Regions from separate parts of the Marinobacter sp. MA genome, predicted to be linked through region 2. Evidence: predicted binding sites of a transcription regulator. Region 2 holds the regulator's gene; each other region holds the start of a gene.
The links. The regulator FliA, encoded in region 2, starts transcription of late flagellar genes. The targets are predictions, from matches to a motif close to CTAAAGTTTNNNNNNNNNNNGCCGNTAA.
Positions count from the first base shown of each region.

Region 1: the regulator FliA is predicted to act here: its motif matches at 3,512-3,539, upstream of NUW46_RS07735 (flagellar protein MotY).
Region 3: the regulator FliA is predicted to act here: its motif matches at 2,448-2,475, upstream of NUW46_RS01725 (methyl-accepting chemotaxis protein).
Region 4: the regulator FliA is predicted to act here: its motif matches at 5,973-6,000, upstream of NUW46_RS06605 (methyl-accepting chemotaxis protein).

Region 1 is NZ_CP103058.1:1,644,203-1,651,710, forward strand. It holds gene NUW46_RS07720 (methyl-accepting chemotaxis protein) at 1-1,585, shown strand, start outside; gene rnt (ribonuclease T) at 1,665-2,321, opposite strand; gene pyrC (dihydroorotase) at 2,366-3,397, opposite strand; gene NUW46_RS07735 (flagellar protein MotY) at 3,583-4,500, shown strand; gene NUW46_RS07740 (histone deacetylase family protein) at 4,507-5,433, opposite strand; gene NUW46_RS07745 (GNAT family N-acetyltransferase) at 5,642-7,508, shown strand, end outside.
Region 2 is NZ_CP103058.1:2,777,025-2,784,532, reverse strand. It holds gene NUW46_RS12880 (uracil-xanthine permease family protein) at 1-112, opposite strand, end outside; gene upp (uracil phosphoribosyltransferase) at 115-753, opposite strand; gene flhA (flagellar biosynthesis protein FlhA) at 972-3,149, shown strand; gene flhF (flagellar biosynthesis protein FlhF) at 3,210-4,520, shown strand; gene NUW46_RS12860 (MinD/ParA family protein) at 4,588-5,400, shown strand; gene NUW46_RS12855 (RNA polymerase sigma factor FliA) at 5,432-6,175, shown strand; gene cheY (chemotaxis response regulator CheY) at 6,338-6,721, shown strand; partial or broken gene NUW46_RS12845 (protein phosphatase CheZ) at 6,742-7,442, shown strand; gene NUW46_RS12840 (chemotaxis protein CheW) at 7,459-7,508, shown strand, end outside.
Region 3 is NZ_CP103058.1:391,419-398,926, forward strand. It holds gene NUW46_RS01705 (YchJ family protein) at 1-227, shown strand, start outside; gene NUW46_RS01710 (rhodanese-like domain-containing protein) at 235-615, opposite strand; gene NUW46_RS01715 (thiol-disulfide oxidoreductase DCC family protein) at 699-1,073, opposite strand; gene NUW46_RS01720 (CHAD domain-containing protein) at 1,057-2,409, opposite strand; gene NUW46_RS01725 (methyl-accepting chemotaxis protein) at 2,635-4,311, shown strand; gene NUW46_RS01730 (response regulator) at 4,312-5,490, opposite strand; gene NUW46_RS01735 (TRAP transporter substrate-binding protein) at 5,651-6,715, shown strand; gene potA (spermidine/putrescine ABC transporter ATP-binding protein PotA) at 6,858-7,508, shown strand, end outside.
Region 4 is NZ_CP103058.1:1,393,253-1,400,760, forward strand. It holds gene NUW46_RS06595 (efflux RND transporter periplasmic adaptor subunit) at 109-1,191, shown strand; gene NUW46_RS06600 (efflux RND transporter permease subunit) at 1,197-4,280, shown strand; gene NUW46_RS06605 (methyl-accepting chemotaxis protein) at 4,277-5,902, opposite strand; gene NUW46_RS06610 (pseudouridine synthase) at 6,045-6,788, shown strand; gene NUW46_RS06615 (EAL domain-containing protein) at 6,773-7,508, opposite strand, start outside.

The DNA of each region.
Region 1 (7,508 bases), 1.1 Mb from region 2:
GGATTCCGGCCTTGCGGCAGCTTATCGTCAGGCGCTGTCTGACGGACAGGATACTGCTCCGACTTTTGTTGATTTTACTCGGTATGTACCGTCCTACGGTGCGCCCGCCGGATTTGTGGCAACCCCCATATATTCCGAAAAGGATGAGCGGCTGGCCGTGCTGGCCTTCCAGTTCCCCATCGACAGCCTGAACAACATCATGATGGAGCGAGATGGCATGGGCGAAACCGGGGATGCCTATCTGGTGGGCCCGGATAACCTGATGCGGTCAGACTCATACCTGGATCCGGAAAACCGCAGCGTTGTCGCTTCCTTTGCCGACCCGGAGAATGGGCGCATAAGTTCGACATCGGTGGATGAAGCTCTGGCTGGGAATTCCGGTGAAGGCGTGGTTACGTCCTACCGGGGCGAACCAGTGTTTTCCGCCCACAGGCCAGTTGCTGTAGGCGGGTTGAACTGGGCGCTGGTGGCGGAGATCAGCGAAGACGAGGCCTTGGCGCCCGTGCGTGAAATGTGGATGCTGGCCGCGATAGCCATTGCTATTGTGATCCTGGCTGTAGTGGCCGTGGCGGTCTGGACCGCAGTGCGGATCATGAAACCCCTCGGCAGAGACCCGGCCGAATTGCAGGCACTGGCGGAGCAGGTGGCTGCGGGTAATCTGGTCATTGATTCGTCCGAAAGTGACAGGGCAACGGGTGTTTACGGCTCCATGCTCAAAATGGTGTCGGACCTGAAAGAAGTGATCTTCAGGGTCGAGGAGGCTTCCCAGCGCCAGGCCAGTGCATCTGAACAATTGTCGGGTACTTCCTCACATACTCTGGAGAGTGTGAATCAGCAGGCAGAGCAGACTGAGCAGGTGGCGTCGGCCATTGAGGAAATGTCCTCCGCCATCAACGAGGTGTCCCAGAACACCGCGGAATCGGCAGCCAGCGCCAAGCGCACTCATGAGGCGGTGAGCCGCAGCGCAGCCGAGGTGGAATCCTCCGCTGATGACACCCGTGCCATGGCCAGGGAACTGGAGGAAGCAGAGGCCGGCATAGAGGACTTGCGAAAGAATATGGAATCCATCACCAGGGTTCTGGATTCGATAAAGTCAATTGCCGACCAGACCAATTTGCTGGCTCTGAATGCCGCCATTGAAGCGGCCCGGGCCGGTGAACAGGGCCGGGGCTTCGCGGTGGTTGCGGATGAAGTGCGCAGCCTGGCCCAGAATAGCCAGAAGGCGACCGAGGAGATCAGTAGTTCCATCGAAACTCTGGTTAATTCGTCGGAGCGTGCTTCACAGGTGGTTACGCGCTGCAGCGTCCAGGCCAGCGGTATTTCCGAGCGGGCAGGAGCCGTTGTATTGCAACTTCGCGAGGCAGTGGACGAGGTCACCCGGATGTCCGGTATGGCCGAGCAGATTGCGACTGCCTCCGAAGAGCAATCAGCCACAGCCGAAGAAGTAACGCGCAACGTATCTACAATTGCAGAAAAGTCCGTTGAGACCAAACAGGCCATGGCCCAGATATCAGAAGCCAGTGGTGACCTGGCCGAGTTGTCTCATCAGCTCAAGGATTCGCTGTCCCGGTTTAAAGTCAGCTGAGTACCAGAAGGCGTTGAAATCTTAGGCCATGCTTGGCACACAAATAAAAACCCGCTACGGCGGGTTTTTCTAATGGCGGTTACTCGGTCTCTTCGGGGATCACCGGAGGTGGAAAGCCGCCCAGCTCTTTCCATCGATTCACAATGCCGCAGAACAGGTCCGCAGTCTTTTCCGCATCATAGGCTGCGGAGTGGGCTTCCTTATTGCTGAACGGAATGCCCGCGATCTTACAAGCCTGGGCCAGAACCGTATGGCCGTACGCCAGGCCGGCCAGAGTGGCGGTATCGAAAGTGGAAAAGGGATGAAATGGATTGCGCCGGATATCTGCTCGCAGTGCGGCCGCAAAGATGAAATTGTGGTCAAAAGTGGCGTTATGTCCCACCAGAACGGCCCGCTTGCAGTCGTGGTTTTTCACTGCCTTGCGAATCGGGCTGAAGATTTCACTGAGACCTTCCCGCTCGGGAACCGCTTCACGCTCTGGATTCCACGGATCGATGCCGGTGAAATCCAGGGCGGATTGCTCCAGATTGGCGCCTTCAAAGGGATCAATCTGTTGTACGTGGGTCTCCGCTCGCCGCACCCAGCCGTCGTCGTCCATGGTCAGTATTACCGCCGCCACCTCCAGCAGGGCATCCCGCTCGGGATTGAATCCTGCGGTTTCCACGTCGACGACAACGGGTAGAAATCCGCGGAAGCGGCGGGACATGGGATGCGGTGGTTTGTTTTCGTCAGTCACTCAAGCTCCGGTCTTGGCCGTGTGTGAGAAGGAATAGATCAGGTTTACGCCAGTCGCCAGTGAACGGTTTCACCGGCCTTCAGGGGCACGATGGTTCCGTCAGCCAATGGCAGCTCCGCCGGCATGGTCCAGGGTTCGCGAACCAGGGTAATGGTATCGGTGTTGCGCGGCAGGCCGTAGAAGTCAGGGCCGTTGAAGCTGGCGAATGCCTCAAGCTTGTCCAGAATGCCAAGCTCTTCAAAAATATCCGCATACAGGCCGATGGCGCCATAGGCTGAGTAACAGCCAGCACAGCCGCAGGCAGCCTCCTTGCGATCCTTGGCATGGGGAGCAGAATCCGTGCCCAGGAAAAAGCGTTTGTCGCCGCTGGCTACTGCGTCCCGCAACGCCTTCTGATGGCGGTTGCGCTTCAGAATTGGCAGGCAATAAAGGTGCGGTCGAATGCCGCCGACCAGCATATGGTTGCGGTTATACATCAAATGCTGGGGCGTCAGCGTCGCGGCAAGGTTGTCGCCGGTGTGCTGCTGGACAAACTCGGCGGAATCGGCCGTCGTAATATGTTCCAGCACAACCTTGAGATTCGGGAAAGCCTCCAGGGTGGGGGCCAGGACCCGCTCGAGAAACACCTTTTCACGGTCAAAGATATCGATATCGGCGTCGGTTACTTCACCATGAACCAGAAGAAGCATGCCGCAGTCTGCCATTGCCTCCAGCACGGGATAGATGTTCCGTATATCCTTCACTCCGGAGTCGGAGTTCGTTGTCGCGCCCGCCGGGTAAAGCTTGGCGGCCACAACACCGACGGCTTTGGCCTCGCGGATGGTTTCCGGTGTCATGCTCTCGGTCAGGTACAGGGTCATCAACGGCTCGAAGGCGGTGCCTTTGGCAGCCGCGAGAATCCTCTCCCGATAGGCTGTGGCATCAGCGGCGGTTGTGACCGGTGGCACCAGGTTAGGCATGATGATGGCGCGGCCGAAGCAGGCCGCCGTGGCCGGTACCACGTCGCTAAGAATGTCACCATCCCGAACGTGAAGGTGCCAGTCGTCGGGCCGGGTAAGAGTAAGCTTTTCTGTCATGGCAGTTGTCCGCAATACCTTATGCGAGGCGTGCTGTGGGGCCCTGGAGGATAGAGCCCCGAAAAATTTGGCGAATTATACCAGAAGGCGCCGGCGATTGTTTTCCGGCCGGAGCTAAAGAAAGGCAGGCGCGGGCCGTTAAGCAATCAGGATCTGTTAACTACCGGACACTGATGGCACGTACTATGGGATTCCGCCTCGGAAAACGTCTCAATACACTGCTCGCTTGCAGTCTTCCTGTGCTGCTTTTGCCGGCTGCCGGGCAGGCTGCCAGCTATGGTGCCGGTATCGAGAATAGCCAGTGGTATCTTGCCGAATCGGTATTCGAGTGTCGCCTGGTGCACGAGGTTCCCGGTTACGGTCGGGCCGTGTTCAATCATCGCGCGGGTGAAAGTCTGAGCTTTTTCCTGGAGTCTGATTCGACACCGATGCGACCGGGGCGTGGGAGTCTCGTGGTGGAGGCACCGGCCTGGCGTCCGGGTGTGGCGACGAAGCCCCTGGGCACGGTCAATGTGTCGGATGATCGCCGCCAGGTCTCCCTGGACACACGCCAGGCCTTTGTTGTTGCCCACGGCCTGCTGGAGGGTATGCGCCCCACGGTTACCCGGGAATCCTGGTTTGATGGTCGTCCGGTGCGGGTGCAGGTGTCCAATATCAATTTTGCTGGTGAATACCAGCGCTATCAGCGCTGCACGTCGAATCTCTTGCCGGTGAACTTTGATCAGATTCAGCGTTCAAGGGTGCCCTTTGCCAGTGGCAGCACTCAACTGTCTGACGCCGACAGGCAGTTGCTGGACAACATCGTGCGCTACGTGAATGCCGACACCACGGTTGAGAGAATTTTCGTGGATGGCCACAGTGACAGCATTGGCAGTCGTATCGACAACCGCGCGCTTTCCGAAGATCGTGCCAACGTGGTGGCCGACTACCTCAAGGCGAGCGGTATTGATGAAAACATGATTACCGTTCGGGCCCACGGTGACCAATACCCGGTATCCAACCGGCCGGCGGATAACCGCCGCACCAATATCCGCTTGCAGAGGGCAGGTGATCGCCCGGAGCTTCAGCAGGCCAACGGGTATGGCGGTGAGCCCCGGGGATAATCGCTTTCAGTAAACCGAGTTCAATACTTCCAGATGGGCGTTTACGCTTTCTGCCAGGGCCCTCAGGTGGTATCCGCCCTCCAGCGTTGAAATGATGCGGTCGTTGCTGTGCTCACGTGCAACAGACACGATCATTTCCGTCAACCAGCGGTAGTCGTCGGTATCCAGATTCAGTTCCGCCATCGGGTCAAGTCTATGGGCATCAAAACCCGCGGAAATCAGAATGAGTTGCGGTTTGAAGTCGTTCAGCCGCTTCAGCCAACCTGCCTCCACCTGTTTCCGATACTCTTCAGACGAACAGTTCGCTGCAATCGGAATGTTGACGATGTTGTCGGCCTGGCGGTGCACATGGGAGTGCGGGTAGAACGGGTGCTGGAAGCTGGAGCACATCAGGATTCGCTCGTCACCACCGACAATGTCCACGGTTCCGTTGCCCTGGTGCACATCGAAATCAATGATCGCGACCCGTTCAAGGTGATGGAAGGTGAGAGCGCGCATGGCGGCCAGGGCGACGTTATTGTAGAAGCAGAAGCCCATGGATTTTGCTCGCTCGGCATGATGGCCGGGCGGGCGCGCGCAAACAAAGGCGTTGGTTACCTGGCTACTCATAACCATATCCACGGCCTGGATGTTGGCGCCAGCGGCAAGGCGGGCTGCCCGCAAAGTGTCCGGCATCATGGCCGTATCCGGATCGGTAAACACGCGGCCCCTTGTGGGTTGCATCAGATCGAGTTGATGAAGGTACTTTTCGGGATGCACCGTCAATAACTGGTCCCGGGTGATCTCTTCCGGCCTCACCCAGTCGAGCTTCTGATCAAGACCGGTATCAGCCAGGTAGCTGATGATCGCCGCCAGACGCTCAGGGCTTTCCGGATGTTCCGGCCCCATGTTGTGTTTCATGAAGTCATCGTGGGAAAAGAATGCCGTGGTCATACGTCTCGAACTGCCTTCGATGTGCTTATATTTTCTTCAAGCTTATCAGGGAAAACTGCCTGATGCCGTGTTTCTTTGGTCTTATAGGGGCGATAGCCATTTCACATCGGGGAATCAGGGCCTAAGATAAGGGTTACACTCATAAGTAACCTGTTTTATTACATTTATTCGCCAACGGCCTGCCGGCCACTCACATAGGAGAGTCAGCTTGAGCACCCGGTATCTGGAGAGCCTTTTCAATCCCGCGTCCATTGCGGTGATCGGTGCGTCGGAGCGGGCAGACAATCTTGGCGGCATGGTATTGCGGAACCTGATGGGGGGCGGTTATCCGGGGCGCCTGCTGGTGGTCAACCAGAACGATTACGACAACGTGCACGGTGTGCCCTGCGTCAAAAAAGTCTCCAAAATGGACTTTTCCCCGGACCTGGCCATCATCTGCACGCCGCCGGATACCGTGGCCAAGACCATCAAGCGGCTCGGGGAAGCCGGGGTGCGCACCGCCATCGTCATGACCGGTGGCATGTCCCGTACTCACAGCAAAACCGGTCAGCCTTTGATGTATTCCGTACGCGAGGCCGCCCGGGAAACCGGGATCCGGGTGCTCGGCCCCAACACGATTGGTCTGATGGTTCCGGCACGTAGCCTGAACGCCACCTATGCCCATATGGGCGCGATCCCGGGACGGGTTGCTTTCGTCGGCCAGTCCGGCACCATTGCCAGTTCGGTTATAGACTGGGCCTTTGCCCGGGGGGTGGGGTTTTCCTACTTCCTGACCCTCGGCGATGGCATGGATATCGATCACGACGATCTGATCGACTATCTGGCGCAGGACACCCAGACCCGCGCGATTCTTCTGCACATCGAGAACATCCCGAATGCCCGGCGGTTTATGTCTGCGGTGCGGGTAGCCTCCCGCACCAAGCCAGTGATCGCAGTAAAATCCGGGCGGGTACCGGAATCGGAGTGGTTTCCCCACGATCTGCCGGCCGGTTTGAAACGCAGCGATCCGATATACGATGCCATGCTCCAGCGGGCCGGTGTGCTTCGGGTGGACGGCCTTGGCCAGATGTTCGATGCGCTCGAGACGTTAACCCGGATGCGGCCATTGCGCCGGGAAAGCCTGGCCATCATGGCCAACGGGGTTGGCCCGGGGGTGTTGGCCGTGGACCGCCTGGCGGACCTGGGCGGTGAGCTGGCGGAGTTGTCGGATGCCAGTATCGATGCCCTGGCCGAGCTGCTGCCACCTTACTGGACCCGCAAGAACCCGATCGATCTCAACTACGATGCTTCCCCGGAGTTGTATGGGCAGGCGATCAAGATTCTTGCCAAGGATCCGGAAGTGGCAAACGTTCTGGTGATGTATGCGCCAAGTCTGACAGAGGACAGCCTCCAGATTGCTGACGCTGTGGTACAGGCTTCCAAGGGCACCCGTCTGAACGTGTTCACCTGCTGGCTGGGCCAGAGTACGGTCATGGATGCGCGGGAAGAGTTTTACCGGGCCGGGCTGCCGTCGTTCTTCAATCCCGAAAAAGCCGTCATGGCGTTCATGCAGCACGTGCGTCATCAGCGTGTTCAGCGGCTGCTCACGGAAACACCCGAGTCCTTTACCGATCACTTTGCAGACCGAACCCACACCCGTCATGTGGTCAGCCGGGCATTGCGCTCTGGCCGGTATCATCTGTCGAACCGGGAAGCCCGGGATCTGGTGAGTGACTATGGCATTAGCACCATCGACACCATGTACTGCGACGATATGGAAGAGGTCCTCGAGGTTTTCGCAGTTGAGCGGCGTCCCATCGATATCACCATCATCCATGAGCAGGCCTGCCATCCTTTCCTCGACCTGAGTCCTACCCAGCGCCGATACAAGGGCACGGTTCAGAAGCTCAACAGCGAAGCGGCCATCATGGACTCCTGCCGCTACCTGATGGAGGAATACCAGAGCCACTTTCCGGGCAGTGGCTTCCTCGGCTTCGCTGTTCAGCGTTCCTATCAGCACGTGGGCGGGATTGAGTTCAGTGTTGGTATTACCCGGGATCCGTTATTTGGCCCCCTGGTGGTATGTGGCGCAGCGG
Region 2 (7,508 bases):
GATCCAGGCCGGTTATCAATGGCATCAGCACCAGGGCACCGAAGGCCACCAGCAGCATTTGTGAGCCGGCAATGGCCTGTTTCCAGACCGGGTCGTTGGTATGATCCTGCATGCTTAAACGTCCTTCTGCTTGGTGCCGAAGATCTTGTCGCCGGCATCGCCGAGACCCGGAAGGATATAACCTTTCTCGTTCAGGCGTTCATCAACGGAGGCCGTGTAGATCGACACGTCCGGATGGGCCTCGAGGACTTTCTTGACGCCCTCGGGCGCGGCTACCAGAACCAGGGCCCTGATCTCGGTGCTGCCGGCTTTCTTGAGCAGGTCGATGGTGGAAATCATGGAGCCGCCGGTAGCGAGCATGGGATCGACGATCATGGCCATTCGCTGATCCAGCTCACCCACCAGTTTTTCCAGGTAGGTGCTGGCCTCGAGTGTTTCCTCGTTGCGGATCTGGCCGACAACACTGACCCGGGCAACAGGAATGAGGCTCAGAACACCGTCGAGCATGCCAAGCCCGGCCCGGAGGATCGGAACGATGGTGACTTTCTTGCCGTGAATCTGTTCCACATTCACTGGGCCGGCCCAGCCTTCGATGGTTTTTTCCTGCAGGTTAAAGTCCTTGGTGGCCTCGTAGGTCAGAAGTGCACCAACTTCCTGTGCCAGCTCCCGGAAATTCTTGGTGCTGATATCCGCACGGCGCATGATGCCGAGCTTGTGGCGGATCAGAGGGTGTTTTACCTCGTGGATTGGCATGGGGTCACCTGTGTGTCTGGTTGGGGTTTTAGCGTCGCAATTAAATGGCGCAAGGATACCGCATCTGGCAAGGCGAGTCAGGCCGCAAATGGCCGGTTCGCGGAAATCCACTAAGGGCTGGTACGGATCTTGCGATAACTCTTCCAAACGACGCCGCCGCGTCAGATTTTCGACCTTTGAAACGCCTGCAGGCACGGCCAATCGGAGAAGTATCCGGCATGGACAGAGCTTTAGTCCTCAATAACGTCAAAACCCTGACGCGGGGAAATCTGGGCATTCCCATCATGCTGATGGGCTTGCTCGGTATGATGATTCTGCCCATGCCGGCGTTTTTGCTGGACGTGTTCTTCACGTTCAACATCACCCTGTCGATTGTCATTCTGCTGGTCTGTGTCTACGCCCTTCGGCCCATGGAGTTTGCCTCTTTCCCCACGGTACTGCTGGTGGCCACGCTGCTGCGTCTGGCCCTGAACGTGGCGTCCACCCGGATCGTTCTGTTGAACGGCCACGAGGGCGGCGACGCGGCCGGTAAGGTGATCGAATCCTTCGGTGCGGTACTCATCGGAGGCAACTACGCCGTGGGTCTGGTGGTCTTTGCGATCCTGATGATCATTAACTTCCTGGTGGTCACCAAGGGCGCCGGCCGGGTCTCCGAAGTGAGTGCCCGTTTCACCCTGGATGCCATGCCCGGCAAACAGATGGCCATTGATGCGGATCTCAACGCCGGCCTGATCAATCAGGACGAAGCCAAGCATCGCCGGGCCGAGATTGCCCAGGAGGCGGATTTCTATGGTTCCATGGACGGTGCGTCCAAGTTCGTTAAAGGCGATGCCATTGCCGGCTTGCTCATTCTTGCCATTAACATCGTCGGCGGGATCGCCATCGGTATGCTCCAGCATGGCCTGGATTTCGGGCTGGCCATGGAGCGCTATGCGCTATTGACCATTGGTGACGACCTGGTGGCACAGATTCCCTCGCTGCTGCTGTCCACGTCTGCGGCGATCATGGTAACGCGGGTTACTTCCAGCCAGGACATGGGCGGCCAGATCCTGCAGCAGATGTTCAGTGCACCGAAGGCACTGTCCATTGCCGCTGGAATCCTGATTATCCTCGGCCTGATTCCCGGCATGCCTCACGTGGCCTTCCTCGGTCTGGGTGCGCTGGCGGGCGGCGCTGCCTGGTATATCTGGAAACACCAGAGGCAGACTGTCGAGGAGGGCGCCTTCCCGGCCAGGGGCGCTGGCGGCGCGGCACCACGACCGGCGGGGCGGGATCTGCCGCCGGGCGGAGACGCGGGTGGCGATCAGGCACGTCAGCTGCCGGCACCCGGAGAGACCAAAGAGCTGGGTTGGGACGATGTGTCCACCGTCGATATCGTCGGTCTGGAAGTCGGGTACCGGCTGATTCCGCTGGTCGATAAATCCCAGGGCGGTCAGTTGCTCAGTCGCATCAAGGGCGTTCGCAAAAAACTGTCCCAGGATCTGGGTTTCCTGATGCCTTCGGTTCATATTCGCGACAATCTGGACCTGATGCCCAACGTCTATCGCATCACCCTGATGGGCGTAACCATCGCCGAGGCGGAGATTCACCCGGACCGGGAGCTGGCCATCGACCCCGGCCAGGTATTTGGAAAGGTTGAAGGGATTGAAGGAAAGGATCCGGCGTTCGGTCTTGATGCCTGTTGGATCGAGCCCGATAAGAAAGACCAGGCACAGACCCTTGGTTATACCGTGGTCGATGCCAGTACCGTGGTTGCCACCCATCTGAACCAGGTGTTGCAGAAACACGCCCACGAACTGCTGGGCCACGAGGAAGTCCAGAAGTGGCTGGATCAGCTTGAGAAGATTTCTCCGAAGCTGGCCGAAGAGCTGGTACCCACCACCGTTTCCATCAGCCTGCTCCTGAAGGTCTTGCAGAACCTGCTGAAGGAGGAAGTGCCGATCCGGGATATGCGGTCCATTGCCGAGGCCATCGTGAATGTTCATCCGAAGAGTCAGGATCCCAAGCTGCTGACCACGGTAGCCCGGCAGTCCCTGCGCCGGATGATTGTCCAGAGCATCTGCGGCAACGAATCAGAGATACCGGTGATCACCCTGGATCCGGACTTGGAACAGTTATTGCTGAAGTCTGTTCAGCAGAGTCAACAATCCGGCGGTCAGGAAGACATTGGCCTGGTTCTGGAGCCGAATATGGTTGAGAAGCTCCAGCGATCGCTTCAGGAGAGCGTCCAGCGCCAGGAAATGCTTGGCAAACCGGCCATTCTGCTGGTGTCCGGGCCACTGCGGCCGGTCCTGGCGAAGTTTGCCAGCTATGGGGTAGAGCGACTGCACGTGCTCTCGTACCAGGAAATTCCGGATAACAAACAGATTACGATCGTGGCGTCCGTTGGCCAGTAACGGCGCGGATGACAGAGCGGACAGCGCCGGCACGGCGTTGCCGGTGGAGGAAGAGGCATCATGAAAGTAAAACGGTTTTTTGCTCAGACCATGGCAGAGGCGCTGAAACAGGTCAGTGAACAGATGGGGCCGGATGCCGTGATTCTTTCCAACCGTCGGGTCGACGGTGGTGTCGAAATCGTGACGGCGCTGGACTATGACGAAAACATGGCGCGCCAGCGCCTGGGCAACCAGGCCGAAGAAGCCACCAACGGATCCCGCCTGGCAGAAATGCAGGCTGACCAGCATCGTCGTCTCGAGGATGAATTGAGCCGATCCCGTGACCGCATCCGTGAAGTCAGGGAAAAGCGTGCCTCCCAGGGAGCCGGCTACTCAGGTCCGTCGTTTGTTGCTGTTCAGGAAACGGTCGGCGGCGATTTCGGTGATAGTGTGGCTGAGCCCCAGGCGCCGAAGGATGTCTATTCTGATGAACTCGCACAGATGCGTGCCGAGATCAGCTCCCTCAGGGATATGATGCAGGGTGGTCGCTCGCAGCCGGACTCTGTGGTTTCGACAAACACGGCTGTTCAGCAAAGGCTGGCCGAGCGCCTGCAGGAATTCGGCCTGGGCAGCGAGCTGGCAGGGTCAATTTCCCGTCGCCATAAGGCAGGGCGACTGGAAGATGGTTGGAAGCAGTCCCTGAAAATGCTGTGCACCGGCGTCCGGACCTCTCGCATGGAGTGGCTTGATGAGGGGGGCGCCTATGCGCTGGTGGGTCCTACCGGTTCCGGCAAGACCACCACGATTGGAAAGCTGGCGGCGCGGTATGTGCTCAAGCATGGCTCCGACTCCCTGGCTCTGGTCACCACCGATCGATACCGGGTGGCGGCGCACGAGCAGTTGTTCGTGTTCGGTCGTATCCTGAATGTGCCGGTTCGGGTGGTGGATGAGACTCACAGCCTGGACGATATTCTGGACGAGCTGTCAGACCGTCACCTGGTTCTGATTGATACTGCCGGGCTGACAAGTTCGGATAAAGGTTATCAGGAACAGCTGGCCGAACTGGCTCGCAGCCATCACAATGTCAAAACGCATCTGGTCGTCTCGGCAACCAGTCAGCCGCGCATCATGAAATCCGTCTGGCATTGCTATAAGATGGCAAATCTTGCGGGCTGTGTGATGACCAAGATCGATGAGGCCCTCACATTGGGTGAGTCCCTCGGTTTTGTCATGGAAACCGGTCTGCCGGTAGCCTACTACACAGACGGGCAGAAGATTCCTGAAGATCTGCACCACGCAGAAGCTGTTCCGCTGGTGCGGCTGGCCGTGGATCGGCTTAAAACACTCCAGCAACAGCAGGCGGTCGCAGAGGGCCTGAAAGAGCACGCCTGAGACCGGACAGATTGACAGCAGGCGTCGGAAACGCACCGGCGAAACGTGGCAAGAGACAAAAAACAGTATGAGCAGAGCACATCCGGTACAGGTGATTGCAGTTTCCGGCGGTAAAGGTGGAGTCGGCAAGAGTAACGTGTCGGTCAACCTCGGAATTGCCCTGGCGCAGAAAGGCCGGAGAGTGGTGCTGCTCGACGCCGATCTTGGGCTCGCCAACATCGACGTATTGCTGGGCATCACCGCCAACCGTAACCTTCAGGATGTTCTGGCAGGCGACTGTGACCTCAAGGACGTTCTGGTAAATGGTCCCGGCGGCATAAAGATCGTTCCTGCCTCGTCAGGTACCCAGCGGATGACCCAGCTCAGTCCCATGGAGCATGCCGGGCTTATTAATGCGTTCAGCGAGCTGGGGGATCAGATCGATGTCCTGATCGTCGACACCGCCGCCGGTATCTCCGAATCGGTGGTCAGCTTTCTCAGGGCGTCCCAGGAGTTACTGTTGGTTGTGTGTGACGAACCCACGTCCATCACCGATGCCTACGCCCTGATCAAGCTGATGAACCGGGATTATGGAACCAATCGTTTCCGCATTCTTGCCAACCAGGTGCGGAATGAGCAGGAAGGCCGGCATCTGTTCGAAAAACTGACTCGGGTCACCGAGCGCTTCCTCGATGTGGCACTACAATATGTCGGTATAGTCCCCTACGATGAGGCAGTGAAGAAAGCAGTCCAGAGACAGAGGGCAGTGCTGGATGCCTATCCCAGAGCGAAAGCCTCCCTGGCCATCAAGTCTCTGGCCGACAAGGTAGACAGCTGGCCGTTGCCGTCCTCACCCCGTGGACATCTGGAATTCTTTGTGGAGCGGCTCGTCGAAGTCTGAATCGGATCCAGTCAAACAAGAAACCGGATACATGACATTGGCGAAAAACCTCGGAATCTATAACCAGTCCGGTGCGCAGAAAGCATCTCAGCTTGTTGAGCAACACGCGCCGCTGGTCAAGAAAATCGCCCTCCATTTGATGGCCCGCCTGCCGGCTTCCGTTCAGCTTGAAGATCTTATGCAGGCCGGCATGATTGGCCTGCTTGAGGCTGCCCAGCGATACAGTTCCACCAAAGGAGCCACCTTCGAGACCTACGCCGGTATCCGGATTCGTGGGGCGATGGTCGATGAAATCCGCAAGGGCGACTGGGTTCCCCGCTCCGTGCATCGAAACGCCCGTCGCATTTCCCAGGCCATCAAGGCTGTGGAAGACCGGCTTGGCCGGGAAGCCCAGGATCAGGAAGTGGCCGAGGAGCTGGGCATGGAGCTTGCGGAGTATCATTCCTATCTTTCCGATTCCAACAGTGGCCGACTTTTTAGCCTCGATGAGCTCAATGAATCCGGAGAGCTGCCGATAGAACAGACAGAGACGCAGGATAACCCTCTGGAGGGGTTGTCCTCCGATGCCTTCCGGCGGAGCCTGGCTGAGGCCATTGAAGACCTGCCGGAGCGGGAAAAACTGGTTCTGAGCCTTTATTACCAGGAAGAGCTGAACCTCAAGGAAATAGGCGCCGTGCTGGGCGTCAGCGAGAGCAGGGTCAGCCAGATTCACAGCCAGGCTGCCTTGCGCCTTCGGGGGCGGTTGTCGGATTGGCGCCAGGAACCGGACAGCTGATTGCGTTCAGTCTGTGTCTGCGAAGGGGCAGTCTGTAGTTTTTGGTAACCGATGCTTTACAACGGAAGCAAAGGTCTGACAATAAGCGGTTTAAACAGCGGCCTGCTAGACTTTGAACGCGAAGGTCAAACGAATTCCGGGTGTTACTAACTGGAGGTCCCATTGGACAAAAACATGAAAATCCTCATTGTGGATGATTTCTCCACAATGCGACGGATCATCAAAAACCTGCTGCGTGATCTGGGCTTCACCAACACCGATGAAGCAGACGATGGCAACACAGCCTTGCCGATGCTGAAGAGCGGCAAATACGACTTTCTGGTCACCGACTGGAACATGCCGGGCATGTCCGGGTTCGATCTTCTGAAGGCTGTCCGGGCTGACGAGAATCTGAAAACCCTGCCGGTATTGATGGTAACGGCTGAGGCGAAGCGCGACCAGATTGTTGCCGCGGCTCAGGCGGGCGTGAACGGCTACGTTGTCAAACCGTTCACTGCCGCTGTGCTCAAGGAAAAGATTGAGAAAATCTTTGAAAGAATCCAGTAACCAGAGGTCGGATGGCTCTCATGAGCGATAGCAAAAAGAACCATCGGGGCCTTGAGCCGGAGGTGACCGAAAAGCTCCAGCGGCAGGCAGCAGAGCTGGCAGAGAGTGTTGATGCCGGTGATTATGCCAAAGCCATGACCCTGATCAATGAACTCAGCGAGGTCAGGGATCAAAGTCTGTACCGCGAGGTAGGGCGATTGACCCGGAGCCTGCACGAAGCCATCCGGAACTTCCAGATTGACCCCCGGAACGCGGAACAGCAGGAAGCGCTGTCGAAGATGACAGACGCCTCCGATCGCCTCGAATACGTTGTGCAGATGACCGGCGAAGCGGCCAACCGCACCATGGACCTGGTTGAGGAAACCATGCCGGTGGCCAACGCGTTTCGTGAAGAAGCGGCCTCCTTGCGGGACGAATGGCAACGTCTGCGTCGTCGGGAGATGCAGCCGGCGGAGTTCCGGGAACTGTACGGCCGTATTGATCGCTTTTTTGTCAGCACAGCCAGCGACGCTGACACCATGTACAACAATCTTTCGGAAATTCTGCTTGCTCAGGATTATCAGGGATTTGACACCGCCCTTAAGCACCGCCCTGGTGATGAGGAGCAGCTCTGCGATTGAGAGGGAAGTCAGACCGGGCCCAGATCAAGGCCGATGAGCGTGAAGATGTAGTTTCGGGACAGGATGACGTTGACGACCTGTTGTCCAGTCTCGGTTTCTGAACAAAGAGGGTAACGCATGGCGTTTGATGCTGATGAAGAGATTTTGCAGGACTTCCTGGTAGAAGC
Region 3 (7,508 bases), 1.9 Mb from region 2:
AGATCCTGGACACCGGTGAGTCGGGCAATCGCGGGACGGTTCATTTCCGAGCGCTCTACCGCCTGGGTAAGGGCTGGGGCTTTCTCGAAGAAAATTCCGATTTCGTTCAGGAGCAGGGCCGCTGGTATTACCTTCGGGGAGACACCAGCGAGGGCCAGTTGAAGCCCGGTCGGAACGACCCCTGCCCCTGTGGCAGTGGCCGGAAGTACAAGGCCTGCTGCCTGTAGGCGTCCATTACTCGAACGAGGGCAGTTCCGGCTTGGCGACCGGTTTGCCTGCTTCCTGCCAGGCATCGAATCCACCGGCGATGGACTGCACATGCATGTAGCCCATTTCCTTCAGGGCCTTGGCGCTCAGGGCGGCTCGCCCGGATGTCTTGCAGTAGCAGACAATGTTCATGTCGCGGCTCTCAAACGCCGGATCGTTGGTAAACTTGAACTCCAGCAAGCCGCGGGAAATGTTCACCGCGCCCGGTATATGGCCAGCCCGGTATTCATCCGCATCCCGCACATCCAGCAGAAGATCGGCATTCTTGATGGCATCGTCCGCCTGATCCAGGGGCACTTCCTGGATTTCTTTCTTGGCGGCTTCTACAAGGTCATGGGCAGTTTTCATAGCTGAGCTCCTCAAACTGATGGAATAAGGTTATGCCTCAGGATAAGGGTTCGACCGCCGAGCGTCACTCCGAATATGTACGATTAAGCCGCCTCGTTGTCACCGAAGGCGCAGGCGTACTTACGTTCATAGCGCTTATCTGCCCATATCCCGTAGATACGCGAGGCAATCTGGAAAATGCCGGGCCACAGCAGGGGCTTGAACAGAAAGCCATAGGGCGTGTGGGACCAGGCCCGAACGTTTGCAGGCAAGCCGATGACCCATTCCCCGGTCCAGGTCATCAGGTGCAGGCGTCGCAGCAGAGTTTCATGGCTCGGCAAATTGCCGCTGCCATCACGCTGTTCGTGGATGTCTGCGAAGATGAGATTGCCACGCTGCAGTTTGCGCAAGGTGCGAATCTCCCTGGCACATAGTGGGCATTGTCCGTCGTAAAACAGGGTGTCATAACGGGGCTCCATCAAGTCCTCCAAGGGTCAGAATCTGTTTCCGGGCGTCCGCTTTGCGCTCTTCGAGGGTTTCCATAATCCCGTCGAGGGCGGCGGGTAAGACCTCCGGGGCCGCCTTGCGGAACTGGTCAAGCAGTTCGATCTGAACATGTAGATCCTGGAAGCGGCCATACAGCTTTTGGCGTGCTTTCATCGTTTTCAGCTCGGACTTCCAGGTTTTCGAGTCCAGCTCCATCAGGTAACGGATTCGCTTGAGTTGCTTGCGAAGCCGATGAATATCCTCATCCGGAGAGGTATGCATCAGCTCAGCGGTCAATTTGTTGAACCCTTTTATACGGCTCTCCACCGCCTTTCGGATGTCTTTTGCCTTTAGCGTCTCCGCCAACTTCTGGAACTTTCGGGACTCAATGAGGTTCAGCCAGTGCTCCATGCTGTCGTGATAGCGCTTGCTCTGCAGGCGCTTGACCAGTTTTTTGTGGCGGTTGGCGGCTTCCTGTTCGAACCAGATCTGCAGGGCTGCCCGGACTTCCGAATTGTCGCCACACAATTCAGGCAAGTCCTGGAGAAAAACATGCAGATCGCGTAACGGTCCCGTCGCACGGGCATGACGTTTCAGGGTTTTAACCGCTTTTGCCAGCGTCTTGTCACCTGTCACTTCCTGCACCGATTCGGCAATGGCCCGGCTGCGCCGAATCGCAATCCGGTATTGGTGCAGGAATTCGTCGTCCAGGCCCAGGATAACGCCACGCTCCAGTTGCCTTAGCCGATCATGTTGGTGGTGAAGGGCCTTGGGGATGTCCCTTGCCGGGTCGTCTCCCTCGGTTCTGGCTTTCTTTTTAAGTTTCCGTTCGAAGTGGGCATAGCTGTAATCCTGTGGCGTCATCAGAGCCACCAGCTTGCCCTTGCCCCGGTCTAGCTGGTGCCAATGTTTGATCGGGAGGCGGATGTGAATGAAGCTGGCGGTAGGTAGCTGTTCGGGAGGATGTTTCAGCAGCCACTGGGCCAGTTCCAGCAAGGCAGGATTGTGACCTACAAGCGTGATTCCGGAATCAGCGTCGCGATGTTCCAGCCAGGCGAGCAGACGCCGGTAGTCAAAGGTGTACAGCTCGGCAAGATGCTGGCAGCGCTCGCGAGCAGCCATCTCAGGCACTGCCCCCTCAAGTGTGGCGATGGCGCGGGTGGCATCACTGGTGAAGATCTCGCCCTGGAACGCGCCCGCTGCTTCCAGAGCCTTGCCCAGAGGTACCAGTTGACTCTCGCCCCGGGCGTTCAGTGGCCGCTCCCGGTCACAGAGCGTTTCATCGGCCCAGCTGGATTTGGCATGGCGTACCAGAAACAGGTGCTTCATTGGCCTACCTTCGTAGTGGTCCTTTAGTCTGACGCTTGCTCAAGACATTTACGTTACTGCCGTTACTCTACGTGTCTGAAAACATTGGCGGAAGGTCCGTTTATCCGTAGCGCTGAACACGCGCAGAGAGAGTCAGTGAAATCTCTTTTAACAAACTGGAACAGATCACCTGAGTTGGTCTGTGGATAATCCGCATCAATAGCAAGTTCCCGGGAGTTTGAAAGCATGAATGTTCTGAGCCGGTTAAAAATCCGAAGCCGCTTACTTATCGCCGTACTGGTGCCTGTACTGATAACGGCGGCAACCCTCGCTTGGATCACCGCCAATCAGATTCAGGCGAACGGAGAAGCCGAGCTCAAACGCCTGGAGACCAGTCTTCTCGAAGCACGCAAGACCGGGCTGCAGAACCTGATTGATGCTGCTGAGGCAGTAGTGTTGGAGGCCAAGAACGACCCTTCAATGACAGAAGCGGAGGCGAAGGAGGCGGCTGCCGCGCGTCTGCGTTCTATCCGTTTTGACGAAACCAATTATGTATTCGCCTACACCCGGGATGTTTTCAACCTGGCGTATGCTCCAGATCCTTCGAAAGAAGGCCCCACGTCAAACCCGGTTGTCAGGAAACTGGTTGGCAATCTTTTCGACGCGGCCCGCGGTGAGGGCTTCTATGGCTATGACTGGATGAACCCGGCCTCTGGCAATGAAGAACCCAAGATGTCCTACTCCACGATCATCCCGGACTGGGACTGGATGATCGGTGCTGGCGTCTACATTACCGACATTGATCGCCAGGTAGCAGCAGCTCGCGAAAAAATTGAAGCCGGTATGGCCGAGACCCTGGGCTTTATCCTGCTGGTGACAGTGCTGGTGGTTGTGATTGCCCTGGTAATCGGCATCTTCGTGGGTCGTAGCGTGACCCGGCCACTGAAGAGCGTCAGCAACATGATGCAGGAAATCGCCGACGGTGAGGGTGACCTGCGCCAGCGCCTGCCGGACGAGGGTAATGACGAACTGGCCGAGCTGGGCCGGCGTTTCAACGCCTTCGTGATCAAGATCCAGGACACCATGCGCGAGGTGGGCGCGACGACGGACCAGGTGGCTTCCGCAGCGGAGGAACTGAGCCGGGTCGCAAACGAGACCCGGGCTTCGGTTCAGGAGCAGGGGTCCGAGACGGATCAGATTGCCTCAGCCATCAACGAAATGGCCGCCACCATCCAGCAGATTTCCGGTAATGCCAATGAAGTTGAAAGTTCGGCCTCGGACGCCGATCGCATGGCCCGGGAAGGCGGCGAAACCATCAGCAGTGCTCAGGGCGCCGTGAACAAGCTGTCCGAAGAGATCGAAGATACCGCCCGGAGCATCAATGCTCTGGCGGAAAAATCCGATGAAATCCAGCAGGTGCTCGACGTCATTCATGCTGTGACCGAGCAGACCAACCTGCTGGCCCTGAACGCCGCCATCGAGGCTGCACGGGCTGGTGAGCATGGCCGTGGTTTCTCGGTGGTTGCCGATGAAGTTCGCCAGCTGGCAAAACGCAGCGCCGAGTCCGCTGATCAGATTCGAACCATGATTGACGGATTTGTTACCGAATCCAAGGCATCGGTTGAGCGGATGAACAAATCACGCAACCGGTCAACGGAAACGGTCGAAAGGATCAACCATGCGACCAGCGCGTTGCGAACCATCGAAGCGTCGGTCGGCAAGATTCATGACCAGGTGACCCAGATCGCCACGGCTTCAGAGCAGCAGAGCCAGGTTGCCGAAGAAATCAACCAGAACGTGGTTCGTATTGTCGATGCTGCACAGCGCAGTGATACCGGCGTAACCCAGACCAACGAAGCCAGCCACGAACTGGCGCGCCTGGGTGAGAGCCTTCGGGATCTGGTTGGGCAATTCAAGGTCTGATCAGCGGGTGTCGGTCGCGTTGATGAGCTCGCGCAACCTTCGGGAGCGTTTGGCTCGGGCGAGGACCGTGGCCGTCAGGTAGTCGGAGTCGAAGGGCTTCAGGATGTAGTCGTCGCCCCCGAGCGCAACACTGAGGGTTTTCTCGTCCTGATGGGTCTGTGACGTCAGGAAGAGGATCGGAGTGGCATCGAATTCCCGGTCCTCCCTCAGGATGGCAGCGAGCTCCGTCCCGGAGACGTCCGGCATGACAATATCCAGGATGATGACATCGGGCCTGATATCCCTCGCAACCGCCAATGCCTCCAGGGGTTCCTCGCAGGCATGTACCTCAAGCCCAACCTGTTCCAGCTGTATTTTTGCGGCCTGCAGGGCGGTTTGATCATCATCCACCATCAGTACGCGGTAGGTTGTCGTGTTCTTGCGCTCGGCAAATTCATGGGCGAGGGCCATGAGTCGGTCTTTGGTGACCGGTTTGACCAGATAGCGCGAGGCGCCTGCCCGGAGTGCTGAAAGCCTGGCGGGCATTTCGTCATGGATGGAAAGAAAGATAACCGCCGGCATTCTCCCCAGCCGGTTTCGAAGCTGTCGGATGATGTCCGGCCCCGCGCCCATGTCCTTGCCAAAGGCGACGTCCATAATAATCATGTCCGGCCGGGGGAGTGTCTCAAAGGCGTCCAGATACACCGATGAAGACAGGAAGACTTCCGCATCAAATCCTGCCTCAACAAGCCAGGTAAGCATTTCCTGAGCCACCAGTTCGTCGTCGTCCACGATGTGGATTTTCCGTGAGCCAAGCCTGGTGGGTTCGGAGCTTTCCTCTGCTGGCTTCATGTCGCAATCGCGCATGGTTTTGAGCAGCGCAACCATCATCTCTTTTTTGGCAACGGAATCCAGAGGATTTGTGTGCCAGTTCTCGGCAAGAGACAGCAATTGCCTTGCTGCTGTCGAAACACACTCAAGACCGAGAGAACCGGAAGTGCCAGCGAGTTTGTGGGCCTCCTGGTATAACAGTCCGAGTGAGGCGTTCAGGTTGTCCAGCCCGGTTGCTTCATTGGGGGCGGTTGGTATTGCGTCGATGAGCGCCTCCAGACGTTCAAACGTCTCGGGCATCTTTCCCACGTAGGCGGCCCTGAGGGCCTCCAACTGCGCTCGATGTTTGGAGAGTTCCTTATCTGGCATGGACTGTAACCCGGATCCCTGGAATTACGGCAATCAGTTGTTTTCAACATAGCCAATAAACGCCCGGATGAACAGATTTTGGCCTTTTTTAAACTCACAGGTTACTATCTCCGAGGCATCAAAAATCACAACATAACAATGAAATAGAGGTTCAACGACAATGACCCACCTGCTGAAAGCAACGGTAGCGTCGGCGCTGCTTCTCGCAAGCAGCATCGGCCTCGCCGAGGAAAACTATACTCTGCGCCTTGCGCAAACCTGGGGGCCCAACTCTCCGGTACTGGGAGAGACGGTTCAGCATATGGCGGACATGGCTGAAACCATGTCGGATGGCCGCTTGCAGATCCGCATAGATCCGTCCAACAAGCACAAGGCGCCGTTCGGCATTTTTGATCTGGTGCGCAACGGCCAGTACGACATGGGGCACACCGCGTCCTACTACTACAAGGGCACTATCCCCAATGCCATGTACTTCACCACCATCCCGTTCGGGCTGATTGCACCTGAAATGTATGCCTGGTTCTACCATGGCGAGGGCATGGAACTGATGCAGAAGGTCTACGAGCCGTACGGCATGCTGTCTTTCCCGGGCGGTAATACCGGTAACCAGATGGGTGGCTGGTTCCGCGAGGAAATCAACTCGCTGGAAGACCTGAAGGGTCTGAAGATGCGCACCCCCGGTTTTGCCGGCGAAGTCATGTCCGAGCTGGGGGTTGCCGTGACCAACCTGCCGCCGGGTGAGCTCTATACCGCACTTGAGCGTGGCACCGTGGATGCCGTTGAATGGGTCGGTCCTGCCCTGGATTTCCAGATGGGCTTCCATCAGATCGCCAAGTACTACTATTCGGGTTGGCAGGAGCCGGGCGCGGAAGTCCAGTTCCTGATCAACAAGAAGACCTGGGAAGAACTGCCAAAGGATCTTCAGGAGATCCTGCGTGTGGCCATGCGCACCGCTGCCTATGACATGTACATCCAGAGCACCCACCAGAGTGGCGTGGCCTGGGATCGCATGAAGGAAGACTACCCGGATGTGACCCACAAGGTGTTCCCGCCGGAAGTCATTGATGCCCTGCGCAGCACCACCAACCGGCTGCTGGCCGAAGCTGCAGAGAATGATCCGCTGGCGAAGGAAATCATCGAGTCCCAGCGCGACTACCTGAAGCAGGTTCGTCAGTGGACCAACATTTCGGACAAGGCCTACCTGAACAGTGTGGCTGAGGACTGAAGCCTGACAATACCTGAGAGCCAGCCCAAGGGCTTGAGGGCTTTGTCAGTCAAAGGGGCGCCGGGGCTGTAATACCCCAGCGCCCCTTTTTGTTTGCGTCGGTTTCTGGAAAAATAGGCCGCTCATTCTTTGGGCAGCGCCGATGAAACAGACACTGCTATCCCTGAGCAATCTTTCCAAGCAATTCGGTGGCAAAACGGTGCTCGACGGTCTGGATCTTGAGATCTACGACGGCGAGTTCATTACCCTGCTGGGCCCTTCCGGGTGCGGAAAAACCACCCTGCTGCGGCTGATGGCCGGTTTCGAAAATCCCGATGAGGGCAGCATCACCCTGGCGGGACAAGATCTCACCCACACTGCCCCGGAAAACCGTCCGCTCAATACCGTATTCCAGCATTACGCGCTGTTTCCCCACATGTCGGTGTTCGACAACGTGGCCTATGGCCTGAAGATGGAAAAGCGCCCGAAGGACGAGATTCGCCAGCGAGTCGATGAAGCGCTGGCCATGGTCCAGTTGCAGGATTTTGCCCGCCGCAAGCCGCATCAGTTGTCCGGCGGCCAGCAGCAGCGGGTGGCCATCGCCCGGGCGGTGGTCAAGCGGCCGAGGCTGCTACTGCTCGATGAACCGCTCTCGGCCCTGGATTACAAGCTTCGCCGTACCATGCAGGTGGAGCTGAAGCGTCTGCAACGGGAGCTGGGCATCACCTTCGTATTCGTGACCCACGATCAGGAAGAGGCCCTGTCGATGTCGGATAGGGTGGTGGTCCTCAAGGATGGCCTGGTGCAGCAGCTC
Region 4 (7,508 bases), 1.4 Mb from region 2:
ATTCGTAAAAAGATTCTGTGTAGAATCTACCCCACGTTTTCAGACGGATGCAACCGTTAATTGCCGGTTTTTTCTGTCACCCTTCGAATCAGGAACAGTGAGCATTCAATGACGAAAGCAAAATGGGGTTCTCTCGGGCTGTCACTTCTGATCGTAATCGCGTTGGTGGTCTGGATGGCGACCGGTGAGGTGAAGGTCGCCAGTGACGAGGCTCCGGAACGTCAGGATGGCGGCGATGGTCAGCTCACTAGGGTTCAGGTGGAAACCCTGGCGGCGCGGCTTCATGAGCCGGGGCTGATGCTGCAGGGCCAGTTGGAGCCTTGGAATTCGGTCACACTGAGTGCCCAGGTGCCTGGCCGGGTGGAATCCCTGGCGGTGGGTCTCGGTGAGCAGGTTCGGCAGGGGCAGACGTTGCTGACGCTATCGGATGAGGGCCGAAGTGCTGCGGTTTCGCGCTGGCAGTCGCGGGTTCGGGAGCTTGAAGCGGACCTTGTGGCCGCCCGTCGGCTGCGTGCCAACAACCTTGCTTCGGAGTCGCAGATCCTGAGTCTGGAAAGTGAGCTTGCGGGGGCGGAAGCGGAACTGACCAGTGCCCGTCAGGCGATCAGTCACCTCACCCCCAAGGCACCATTTGACGGCACGATCAACAGCAAATCGGTGGATATAGGCGATCTGGTGCAGGTGGGGTCACCGCTGTTTGAGCTGGTGCGGGTGGATAGACTGAAGGCCACCGCGCGGATCCCCCAGCAATCAGTGGGTGATGTGGCGCCCGGCCAGGCGGTTCGTGTGGATTTGCTGGATGGCAGTCGTCTTTCTGGCGTTGTGACCTTTGTCGCCAGCGCCGCCTCCCCGGAAACCCGGAGTTTTGCTGTTGAAATCGCCGTTGAGAATCCGGATCGCAAGCGGGTTGCGGGTGGCAGTGCCAGCCTGCGGGTGGCGTTGCCGGAGGTGAAGGCCATGTTTATCTCGCCTGCTTACCTGTCCCTCGGTGACGATGGTCGCCCCGGTGTGAAGTACGTGAACGGCGAGAATCGCGTGGAGTTCGGTGAAGTGAAGCTGTTGAGCGTGTCCACCGAAGGCGCCTGGGTTACCGGTTTGCCGGATGAGATCCGGCTGATTACCCGCGGTGGCGGATTTGTCAGCATCGGCGAGCAGGTGGTGCCCGTTGATGCCGCCGAAAACAGGGGGTAGGGCATATGCGCAGCCTGATCTTCGCCGCCATTGACCGCAGCCGGACCACCCTGCTCACGCTGCTGTTCCTGATTCTGGGCGGTATCGCCGCGTTCCAGACCATTCCCAAGGAAGCCAACCCCGACGTCACCATTCCGATGATCTATGTGTCCATGACCCTGGACGGTATCAGCCCGGAGGATGCCGAGCGTCTGTTGGTGCGCCCGATGGAGCAGGAGCTGCGTTCTCTGGAGGGTATCAAGGAAATGCGGGGAACGGCCTCGGAGGGCCATGCGTCGGTCATGCTGGAGTTCGATGCCGGGTTTGATCCGGACAAGGCGTTGCAGGATGTGCGGGAGAAGGTGGATACCGCCCGTACCAAACTGCCCCAGGAAGCGGATGAGCCCAGGGTGAACGAGATCAACGTGTCCCTGTTTCCGGTCCTGTCCGTGGGTCTCTCCGGCCCATTGTCGGAGCGCGAGCTGATCACCATTGCCCGCCGGTTCCAGGATGCCATCGAGTCCATTCCGGAAGTGCTGGAAGTGGAGATTGGTGGTGATCGCGAGGACCTGTTGGAAATTGTGGTCGATCCCCAGGTGCTGGAGAGCTACGGAATCGACTTCGATCAACTGGCTTCCCTGGTAACGCGCAACAACCAGCTGGTCGCTGCAGGCTCTCTGGATACCGGAAATGGCCGCATGGCGCTGAAGGTGCCCGGAGTGATCGAGACCATTGAGGATGTTATGTCCATGCCGGTCAAGGTGGACGGCGATACGGTAGTCACCTTTGGCGATGTCGCCATGCTCCAGCGCACCTTCAAGGACCCCACCGGCTTTGCCCGTATCAACGGCGAGCCGGCGCTGGTGCTGGAAGTGTCCAAACGCTCCGGTGCCAACATCATCGAGACCATTGCCCAGGTCCGTCAGTTGATCGAAGAAGCCAAACCGCAGTTGCCGGATTCCCTGGAAATTCGCTACATCATGGATCAGTCCGAAGAAGTGCGGGATATCCTCAGTGACCTGCTGAATAACGTGCTCACGGCCATCGTGCTGGTCCTGATCGTGGTTATCGCCGCCATGGGGCCCCGTTCAGCGGTGATGGTGGGACTGACCATCCCGGGCGCGTTCCTCACGGGTATCCTGGTGATCTGGAGTATGGGGCTCACACTCAATATCGTGGTGCTGTTCAGTCTGATCCTGGTGGCGGGCATGCTGGTGGATGGCGCCATCGTGGTGTCCGAGCTGGCGGATCGGAACCTGTCGGAAGGGCAGACGGTCAAGCACGCCTGGGCCGAGGCGGCGAGCCGCATGGCCTGGCCCATTATTGCGTCGACCGCAACCACCTTGGCCGTGTTTGTACCGCTGCTATTTTGGCCGGGCGTGGTGGGAGAATTCATGAAATTCCTGCCGCTGACGGTGATCATCTGCCTGATCGCTTCCCTGGCCATGGCGCTGGTGTTCCTGCCCGTGCTGGGTAGCACCAGTGGAGGCCGGCGCGCGCGCCAGGGAAACTTGCAGGGGCGCCTGATGCAGGGCTACCGGCAGCTGCTGGCACTGCTGCTCAAGTCACCAGGGCTGACGCTGATAGGCGTGCTTTGTGTGATCGCCGTGATCTATGCGGCCTATGCCCGCTTCAACCACGGGGTGGAGTTCTTCCCCAGTGTGGAGCCGGATTCCGCCCAGGTGCAGGTGAGGGCGCGAGGCGATCTCTCGGTGTGGGAGCGGGATGCCATTGTGCGGGAAGTGGAGCAGCGGCTGCGGGGTATGCCTGAGGTAAAGGCCCTTTACGCCCGCTCGATGGTCCAGACCAGCTCACAGTTGGCGCCGGATGTTATCGGCGTTCTGCAGTTCCAGTTTACTGACTGGTTCACCCGGCGACCGGCCAGTGAGATTCTCGAGGACTTCCGGGAATTGACCTCCGATATTCCTGGCATTGAACTGGAATTCCGCAAGCAGGAGGGTGGTCCTGCAGAAGGCAAGCCGATAGAGCTTCAGGTGAGCAGCCGGGAGGCGAACAGCCTCAATGGCTACGTGGACGAAATCAAAGATCGAATGCGCGAACTCGGTGGCTTCGTGGATATTGAAGACGACCGGAGCCTGCCCGGTATCGAGTGGCGACTGCAGGTAGACCGGGAAGCCGCTGCTCGGTTTGGCACCGATGTCCTGGGTATCGGAAGTGCCGTGCGCCTGGTTACCAACGGATTGAAACTGGCGACCTATCGCCCGGAAGACGTGCGGGACGAAGTGGACATTGTGGTGCGCGTGCCCAACAACTGGCGGGAACTGGACCACCTGCAACGCCAGACCATCCATACCTCACGGGGCCAGGTGCCGCTTTCAGAATTCGTGGATCTTCGCCCGGGTGACAAGACCAACAGTATTGTCCGGGTGGATGGCCAGCGGACCGTGACGATCAAATCTGATCTGGCACCGGGCCGTCGTGTGGACGAGCTGCTGCGGGCCCTGCAGGCGGAGATGCCAGAACCACCCGAGGGTGTTTCGGTGAAGTTTGCCGGCGAGAACGAGGATCAGCAACAGGCCTCCAACTTCCTGGCGACCGCCTTCCTGGTGGCTATAGGGTTGATGCTGTTGATACTGGTGACACAGTTCAATTCGATGTACCAGACCTTCCTGATTCTGTCGGCGATCGTACTGTCGACGGCGGGCGTGCTGTTGGGCCTGCTGTTCACGGGCCAGTCGTTTGGCATTGTGATGGTGGGAATGGGCACGATTGCACTGGCGGGCATCGTAGTAAACAACAACATCATTCTGATCGATACCTATAACCAGATGCGCAAGGACGGCATGGAGGCCTATGAGGCCGCCCTGGAAACCGGTTGCCTGCGTCTACGGCCGGTTCTGCTTACCGCGATCACCACCGTGCTGGGGCTCATGCCCATGGTTCTGGGCGTCAACGTGGATTTGATTACGCCGTCCCTCGGTCTTGGCGCGCCTTCTACCCAGTGGTGGACCCAGCTTTCCAGTGCCATCGCCGGCGGACTGGCATTTGCAACGGTGCTGACGCTGTTGCTCACGCCGTCGTTGCTGGTATTGGGCAACCGGGCTGGCCAGGCTTTCGGGAGGCTGACCAGCCGGTTTCGCAGCGCCTAGTGCCTGATTCGGTTCGCCAACTTCCGGGCTTTGGTGGCCATGGCCTCAAGTTCAGGAACGGTACGCAGGTTGTTTTCTGCGGCCTGGTGCATGGCTTCTGACGTTTCGGCTACATCTGTGACATTGCGGTTAATGTCTTCACAGACGCTGGTCTGCTCTTCGGCTGCCGTGGCTACCTGGGTTGTCGCATCATTGATGCTGCCCATCCGCCGGTTGATTTCCCCCAGGGTGGCGCGCACGGCTTCCACCGCCTCGCTGCTTTCCTGAGCGACAACGCCTGACGCCTGCATGAACTCGGTGGCGTCTCTCGAAGCGCCACTGATGGCGCCAATGATCTGGTCTATCTCGACAGTCGCTTCCTGGGTTTTCGCCGCCAGATTGCGCACCTCATCGGCAACCACGGCAAAGCCACGACCGGCGTCGCCTGCCCGGGCCGCTTCGATGGCGGCGTTCAGCGCCAGCAGGTTGGTCTGGTCCGCAATCTCCCGGATAACCTGCATGACGTCGCCCACTTTTTTACCATCGCTGGCGAGCTGATTGACGGTTTCGGCGGAGCTTCGAATCTGATCCGTAAGCCGCCGCATGCTGTCTACTGCCGTATTGATCTGCGAGTCGGCAGTGGCGGTTTCGCCAGATGTCTGACTGACTTCGGTAGCCACGGAAGCCGCGTGACTGGCGACATCTTCGGCCGTCGCCGACATCTCGTTCATGGCCGTGGCGATCTGCTCAATGCGCTGGTGGGCCAGGTCGGACTGGCTGACAACACTGTCGGCGTTCTTGCGGATTAACTCTCCGGTCTCGTTCAGTTGCCTGGCGTTCTCGCTCAGCTGATTTCCGGTATCGCTGAGGAAACGGTGCAGGCTTCGTGCGGCATCGGCCAGTTGTCCCAATTCGTCGGCGCGTTGCATGGTGACCGGATCGGAAAGGTCACCGTCTCCCAGACGAGCAATCTGTGACGTAAGCCTCTGGGCTGGACGAACCACGCCCGACAGCAGGATCAGAATCAGGGCGATGGTGCCCAGAACGATCGCGGCGATCAACAGACCTGCAACCAGCCAGCTACGTTCTGTAACTACGGTGTTGAGGGTATCGGCCCTTACAAGGCTATCTTCCCGGACCGCGGCTGCGGCATCGACGATCAGTCTGGCGGGTTCCCGGTCAATTCCTTGTACCGCCGCATCGCCCGCGTTCGGATCGAATCCGGACCGGGTGAATGCTTCAAACCCCTGACGGTAGGCTCTTCCCATCGTCTGGTGTGCCCGTTTGAAATCAGACATCAGAGCTTTTGCTTCGGGCTCCTGGATGCGGGGAATAAGCTTATCAAGCTGGCTCTGGATAGACGCCTCGCGCTCCTGGAATCGGCCCCAGTATTTATCCAGTTGATCAGGGTCTGACCCGCGGATCAGGACGTTTTTCCATTCCTGGACCTGGGTCTTGAACTCTGACAGCACGTCCTGGGCTTCCAGGGCATTGACCATCCTGGTGCCCACGAGTTCGTTGAAGTCGTCTTTGACTTTCAGGGAGAAATTCAGGTAAATCACCGCCACGGCGGCGACAATCAGGTTTGCCGTAAGGACGACAAGAAGGACCCGGTTGAGAATGCTCTTGGAATACCAGTTCATTGATACTTACCGATCAGGATGTAGGTGACAGACCATTTGTCGTGGCAGTTTCTAGTATATGTTTATTGAAATGTCGGCATCGCAACTAAAACCATGAGACTTTATATCAATTTGTTTATGAACTTTTTATGACAGGCTTCTGATGGCGAATCCGCTGAGTGTTCTTTATCGGGATGAGTATCTTCTGATTGTCCACAAGCCAGCTGGCTTGTTGGTGCATCGAAGCCCCATCGACAGACACGAAACCGAGTTTGCCCTGCAATATGCCAGGGCGCTCAATGATGGCGAGCATGTCTACCCGGTACACCGACTGGACCGGCCCACCTCGGGCATCCTGGTGTTTGCCAGGGACAGCGACACCGCTCGCACGCTGGGTATGGCAATGATGGCCGGGGATGTGGCGAAAACCTATCTGGCCATGGTGCGTGGCTGGCCGCCGGAGCGAGGGGAGATTGATTATCCCCTGAGGGAAGAGCCAGAAGATCGGCGGCTGAAAGGGATCGAACAGCCGGTCCGCAATGCGCTTACCCATTACCGCACCCTGGCGACCACCGAGATACCGGTGGAAATCGAGAAATACCCGACCAGTCGCTACGCCGTGGTCGAATTGTCCCCGAAAACAGGCCGGAAGCATCAGTTGCGAAGGCACATGAAGCATATCAACCACCCTATGATTGGCGACGCCAATCACGGCCGGGGCCGACACAACCGTTATTTTGCCGAGCGTTTCGGTGAGGGGCGTCTGATGCTGGCCGCGACGAAGATGGCTTTTCGCCATCCTGTTTCGGGTGAACCCCTGACGATCAGTGCCGCGCCTGAGGCGAGCTTCCTTGAGGTGTTATCAATATTTCCCGGGTTTGATGTGCAAAATCACCTGGAACAGTAGCGGCTGATGAAGTCTGAATAGGGCAGCGGTTTGCTGTAACGGTAGCCCTGGAGGTAGTCGCAGCCTTTCTCGAACAACCAGGCTTCATGGGCTTCGCTTTCTACCCCTTCGGCGACCACCGAAAGCCCGAGCCCCCTGGCCAACCCGATGATCGACAGGGTGATTGCGCAATCGTTGTCGTCATCAGGGAGGTTGTTGATAAACGATCGGTCGATCTTGATGCGGGAGAAGGGCAGGGTTTTTAGCCGCGACAGCGATGAATAACCGGTGCCGAAATCATCAATGGCAAGCTCCGCGCCCGCCTCTACCAGCTGCTCCAGAATCCGACCTATCCCACTGAAATCGCCCTGGATCGAATCCTCGGTCACTTCAAACTGAAGGGCACTGACTGGCATATCCTGGTTCTTGCAGATTTCTCTCACCAACTCCGGTAATTCCTGCACCAGCACCTGCTCGGCGGAGAGATTGACGGATATGGTGGGTAAGGGAGTGTTCTGGTCTTTCGCCTGACGCCAGTGGGCGCAGACGTTCTTGAGTACACAGGCGCCGAGTTCGTACATCAGCCCGGCACTGCGCGCTACGTCGAGAAACTCGATCGGTGACAGCCAGCCCCGCTGTGGATGCTTCCAGCGAACCAGCGCCTCGGCACTTTCCAGCTGTGTTCCCGTGCGGTCCATGATTGGCTGGTAGAATACATCGAGGCCGTTGGTTTTGAGCGTT